One region of the Peribacillus sp. NPDC097675 genome, then DNA from elsewhere that is predicted to be linked to it. Evidence: riboswitches for the same ligand, from Rfam matches in the RefSeq annotation. Region 1 holds a riboswitch; the other holds the start of a gene.
What was found. Region 1 has a riboswitch for cobalamin ahead of metE (5-methyltetrahydropteroyltriglutamate--homocysteine S-methyltransferase). Riboswitches for the same ligand answer to the same signal wherever they lie in the genome.

Region 1 (3,160 bases):
TCTTGTTTCAAGGCCAGTGCCAATTGATAGCAGATTGTTTCCCGTGAAATATCATCACGTTCAAACGACCAGTTCAATATCGTTACAGGACCGGTCAGCATGCCTTTAACTTTTTTCTCGGTCAATGTTTGGGCATACACACTTTCCTTGACTGTCATTGGCTTAATGAAATGGACATCGCCATAGATTACGGGCGGCTTTACACAGCGGGAGCCATAAGACTGAACCCAGCCTTTTTCAAGGAAGACGAATCCACCGAGCTTATGTCCGAAGAACTCGACCATATCCATCCGTTCGAACTCCCCGTGTACAAGGACATCCAAGCCGATTTCTTCCTGGATATCAATCCATCTGCTGATCTCCTCGTTCACGAATGTTTCATACTGCTCAGTGGTCCATTCACCGCGCTTGAATTTCCCGCGGGCCTGTTTGACTTCGGCTGTCTGCGGAAAGCTTCCAATTGTCGTCGTTGGAAGGAAAGGCAGGTTGAAAAATTCCTGTTGCTTTTGATAGCGTTGTTTAAAAGGCAGCGTACGGCCATGTGTTTGTAGCTTTGCCTGTTCGACATCTGTATGCACGTCTTTATGGTTTCGGGCATTAGAATTCTTCAGCTTTTCGAGGGCGACTTTATTGGCTGCCACCTTTTCTGCGATTGCCTGAAGACCTTGATTATTCCCTTTGACTAATAGGGTGATTTCTTCAAGTTTTTCATCTGCAAAGGCAAGTGCTTCTTTCACTTCGCTTTCCAGGGAGGTCTCATTTCGAACCGTCACGGGAACGTGGAGCAGGGAGCAGGATGGTTGAAGCCAGATAAGGTTTTCGGCAACATGTTTCTTAATGGATTCAATCAATTCGATTTTTTTCGTTAAATCTGCGAGCCAAATGTTTTTTCCATCAATTACACCGGCTCCGAGTACTTTATCTGCCGGAAAACCAATTGTTTGAAGGTTGCTGAGGTTTTTTCCTTTGTCATGGACAAAATCAAGGCCGATCCCCTGAACTGGCAAATCGATGACTTCTTGATAATGCTCTACAGCGTCAAAGTATGTTTGCAGCATGATATTAAGGTCGGGTGCAGCTTCATTCAATTTTTCATACAGGTAGGTAACAGTTTTCATCTCATCCAAAGAAAGGGAAGAGACAAGGGATGGCTCATCGATTTGTATCCACTGTACGCCTTCTTGTTCTAGCTCCTGCAATATTTGCGTATATAAGGGCAAAAGACTGAGAATGATGGCCGGAAGATCTTTTTGATCATAGCCTTTGGACAATGAAATGAACGTGTAGGGCCCAATTAAAACGGGTTTCGTTTCAATTCCTAGCTTTTCCTTGGCTTCTTGGTAAGCGGAAAGCGGTTTGTTTTCTGTTAAATTGAGCTGGGACTGTTTAAGCTCTGGAACGATATAGTGATAATTCGTATTAAACCACTTCGTCATTTCGGAGGCGACTTCATCCTTGTTTCCACGAGCCATTGAATAATAAACGGAAAGAGGAACATCGCCGCCTTTATAAGCCGAATAGCGTTTTGGCACCAGGCCGAACATGACAGACATATCGAGCATTTGGTCATATAACGTAAAGTCATTGACGGGAATGATATCGATGCCTTGATTTCTTTGTTTCTGCAAATTGCCTAAACGGACCGCTTCCAATTGATCCGTAAACTCCTTCTCATCTAAATTTCCAGCCCAGTAGGCTTCCAAAGTACGTTTCCATTCGCGATCCTCACCGATTCGAGGGTATCCTATATTGCTACTTTTCAAACCAACCATCTCCTTTGATTAAAATGAACAACAAAAAAGCACCCCTAACCGTCAAAAGAGAAAGTCAGAAATGCTTAAAATAAAGAGGCAGGTAAATACCCCTTATCATTATAAGGACCCTAACACTTCCCTATCTCCCGTAGGTTAAATCAGTGTTGTCGAAATAGGCAGGTCTCCTGGCTCAAGGAATCAAACTTAGCGGCTATAGCCTTCCCAATCATAAAGATCAGTGGCATCAAACATAGCCCTAACATTCCCATTACAGTGGCGGGACCGCGCCGGAATTACACCGGACTTCCCTTTTCATCCTAAAAAATTAGGAACCTATCTCCACATATGAAATTCATAAAAACCTCGTCCATAAAAAAACAGATAACAGAATTCTGATAATATAAAATATTATAAAAATTTAACCCATCTTAGCACACCCCAATTGTATGGGTCAACAAGGAAAAAAGTCGGGAAATGGGGTCTGACCCCCACTGTATATCGTCGAAACCCCTGATACATCTGTGTTTCCCATGTTCTCAAGTGTTTGGGAAATAGGGTCTGACCCCTAAACCGAGCATATATTGACTGCTTTAAGAGTATGTATAAGGGGAGTGGGTGGTTTTGAAATGAGGCGTAGGGGATGACCTTTTATATTTTGATTGCGGGGATTATCTTTTGCATGGTGATGAGCATTCGGACCTTATTTCTTTCTGAGTCGGAGGCGAAGAAGTTTTCTCTAGAAGATATGCTCTGGCTCGGCAATTTATATGCGACATTATTAGTTGGTTTTGCACTGATTTATTTATTATACGAGCTTCAGAATCATTCGGTGATTCTTGATATGGGAAATCGTTTGGATGGAACCTTTTCTGAGCAATTGAAGACCTCTTTTTATTTTAGTGCGATGACGATGTTCTCGGTGGGATACGGGGATATCTCGCCTATCGGGATTGGCCGGATGATTGCGACGATTCAGGCATTCATTGGCTACACGCTTCCGGCTGCCTTTGTGATCAGGGCCGTAATCGATTTCGAGCAGAAGGAGAAAAACAAGAAGAAATGAAAGTTGTGTTTCTTTCGATTATTGGGTACGCTTACCATAATGAAAGAAATGGAGGGGTTAGAATGACGCTTAACATTGGAGAAAAAGCACCTGATTTTCAACTACCAGCGAATAATGGAGAACAAGTTTCCCTATCACAATTCAAGGGTAAACACGTTGTATTATATTTTTACCCAAAAGACATGACACCCGGTTGTACAACGGAGGCTTGTGATTTCCGTGACCATAATGAACAATTCGAAGAGCTTGATGCTGTCATCATTGGCATTAGCCCGGACCCAGCAGCACGTCATGAAAAGTTCATTGAAAAACATGGACTGCCGTTCCTTTTGCTAGCGGATGA
Region 2 (3,160 bases), on a different contig from region 1:
TGTGCTTTTCTGAAATTTTACCGAAGTTGATGGTATTTACTTGTAAAAAGTATAAAGGGATAATACATTTATTGTAAGTTAATTAGAAGGAAAAGGATATTGGGCTATTGAAAGGGGTGGAAAGTCATGCTGAAAATGAAAACGATAAACGATGTGGTCTGTGTACAAGGAATACCGGAGGGAAGCAAATCGGGGATGAGCGTGAACATGTTTTTAACAGATGGCCTGCTAGTGGATACGGGTGCCCAAATTCTGTTGCAGGAACTGCTTCCATTCTTTGAATCCGCTGATTATGATTTAGTTGCGCTGACACATTACCATGAGGACCACACCGGAGGGGCGGCGTGGATACAGGAACATAGGAACGTTCCAATTTATATTCATCCGATGTCCCTTGATGTATGTGCCAAGGATGCTGAGTATCCTGATTATCGGAGAGTTTTTTGGGGGAACAGAGATGCCTTCCAGGCAGAACCTTTAGGTAGCGTAATCCATTCACGCACTCAAACATGGGAGCCAATCTTTACGCCAGGACATGCAAGGGACCATATGGTCTATCTGAACCATAGCAATGGGGTGTTGTTTTCGGGAGACCTGTATGTTACATCGAAGACGAAGCTCATATTGAGGGAAGAATCTGTCCCTATGATCATCGATTCCATCAGAAGGTTGCTTCAGTATGATTTTCATGAGGTCTTTTGTTGCCATGCGGGGTATGTACCGAATGGAAAGGAAATGTTCAAAAAGAAGCTCGATTATTTAGAAAATCTGAGTGGGGAAATATTACGTTTGTATGATCAAGGCTTAGAAATCCATGAAATTCAGCAAATCATATTGCCGAACCAATATCCACTTATCGAAATATCCGGACACGAATGGGACTCGGAGCATATTATCACGTCAATATTAAAGGAAAATGGATTGCTCTTTAGAGGGATTAACTAGAAAGGGTCTCAAGAACAATGACAATACATGAGCCTCATTGTATTCGAAGTGATAATTTGATACAGTTAAATGGAAAATAGTATACGCCTAGAAACGGGTGCAGATAGAATCATGTCTATCTGCTTAAAAGGGAAGACGGTTAAAATCCGGCGCTGTCCCGCAACTGTAAATGAGAGCGATTCGAGTAAGGCCACTGTCTTTAACGATGAAAGATGGGAAGGTTCGAAAAGCGATGATCATGAGCCAGGAGACCTGCCTGTTTTTAGCACAACATCAAGGACCTACGAGGATAGGGGGTGTTAAGTGCGAAAAATTAGCAAGAACATGCTTTCATTTTTTATAAAATGGAATGGGCATGGTCATCTTTGTTATGTTTCGTTTGCACTTTAACAACTTCTATTGGAGAAGTTGTTTTTTGTTTTGTATAAGTCCATATTCGGACAATTTCAGGAAGGTCCTGTTTAGCAGGATAGTTATCTATGGGGGGCATTTCATTGTTTGGAACAGTTGAGCATTTCACGGACCATCTAAAAGCGCAGATCATGCGTAATCTATCGGCAGAAAAAACGGTTTCTTTATTTGATTGCCATGCAAGACTGATTGAAGAAATTAAGGTGCAAGCAGAAAGCACAAACGATAAGAAAGCTTATGAAGCAAATCTTGAAAAAGCATATAACCAAGTTAATCTAGAATTGTTCGGACACCAAGAAAGCAAGTAAGAGCCACCCAGAAGGGAAGCTCCATATATTACTGTTTATTTATATTCGGTTTGGTCTCATCATAAAAGTCATGAGCTTGTTCGATGTTCAAGGTATCCGCAACTTCATATACATTTCCGCCCGCAAGTCCTTCATTGATATAACGATCGACATCGAGGAAAGCGGAGTCCTTGCCGTCATACTCGGTATCCTTCAAAAAGGTGATCTTTTCTTTATCCAAATGAAATCCCTCCTCGGCTTTTTTATAGTGTTGCCAAAGAGGGTTTTTTTATTCTGCATAGAAAAGTCATTCGTAGACGTGGTATACCATTAAATCATGGATCATGCTCGTAAGCTTTTCTTCATCTGGCTTTGCAGGCGGATTGGCAATCCACTCGATGGACCCGTCTTTATGATAGAGGGCTTGAACGGCTAGCTTATTGAAGTAAAAGGAAAGTTTCCATCCGGGTAAATTCTTGTGAAGTGGCTTCCATTGAAAGTGTGTAATCATATGTATAACCTCCATATAGCTGTTTCTCATTTCATTATAATGGAAAATGGCTAATGGAGGTTATTTTCTTATCTGATTAGGAAAAGTTAGTTCTATGAAAAGGTTTTTTAAATGCAAAAGGCGATTCTCTTCAATTTCTTCTTCGTCAAATTGCATCGGCTTCGAATTCACTTCATAAATGAAGAGAGTTCCGGAAGTATCTTCGCCGATATCGATGGAAAATTCCCCGAGAAAGCCGAACTTCCTGGAAAGGATGATTCCACATCTTTGAGCTATATCTGATAACTTCCGATTCAACTTTCTCGTTTGCAGGTGCTGATAAGGGAAAAGCTTCCCGCCCCTTGGTGTATGGGTCGTGATTTCCTGAGTCTGTGACATCCTCACACCCTTGCCGGTCACTTTATAGAATCCATTTTCATAGTGGACAAGAATCCGGTAATCATATCGGTGTCCATTCAGTTTTTTTGGAATAACAGCTCGTTGGGCAAGGTACCCCTTTTTCAGAAGGGATGCCTTATTTGTATGCCAAAAAGACGAGAAATCAGGGTATGATTCTATATGTTTCAGGCTAGAAAATTGAAGCGTACCATCCGTCTTCTCGAGAAGTGTGTAAATTCCCTTGCCTTGGCTTCCTTTGCATGGTTTTAAGTAAATATGTTTGTGGAAATGGAAAAAATCCGAAAGTTGCGCTGGTTTTGTTAAATCAATGGTTGACGGAAGATGGCGGGCTAAAGATCCATCTTCCGTCAATGCTTCGTACATCAAATATTTATCCAGGAAACAGGGATTGAATAAATGGATATGTTGTTCTTTAAAAAAGGAGATGAGTTGTTGAAAGCGTGATGACGCTTCAAATCCCCTTTTAGGAATGCGATTATAAACGATATCTGGCAGCGGAACCGTCACTGCATTCCACGAGCGGGTTTCCGAAGAAAAAATGAAGCCATTCATGGGTTGGGATAGCAGGGACTCGCTCGTGAACACATATGCCAATATCCCATGATCC

Region 2: another riboswitch for cobalamin. It lies ahead of ACQKL5_RS17075 (hypothetical protein); the one in region 1 lies ahead of metE (5-methyltetrahydropteroyltriglutamate--homocysteine S-methyltransferase).

What each region holds. Positions count from the first base shown of each region.
Region 1 covers NZ_JBNNSK010000014.1:78,050-81,209, forward strand. Annotated here, with positions in the region: gene metE (5-methyltetrahydropteroyltriglutamate--homocysteine S-methyltransferase) at 1-1,772, opposite strand, end outside; cobalamin riboswitch at 1,913-2,106, opposite strand; gene ACQKL5_RS18760 (ion channel) at 2,395-2,817, shown strand; gene bcp (thioredoxin-dependent thiol peroxidase) at 2,880-3,160, shown strand, end outside.
Region 2 covers NZ_JBNNSK010000011.1:191,164-194,323, forward strand. Annotated here, with positions in the region: gene ACQKL5_RS17065 (MBL fold metallo-hydrolase) at 127-945, shown strand; cobalamin riboswitch at 1,024-1,219, shown strand; gene ACQKL5_RS17070 (hypothetical protein) at 1,283-1,435, opposite strand; gene ACQKL5_RS17075 (hypothetical protein) at 1,440-1,664, shown strand; gene ACQKL5_RS17080 (hypothetical protein) at 1,693-1,884, opposite strand; gene ACQKL5_RS17085 (YheE family protein) at 1,951-2,154, opposite strand; gene ACQKL5_RS17090 (YheC/YheD family protein) at 2,215-3,160, opposite strand, start outside.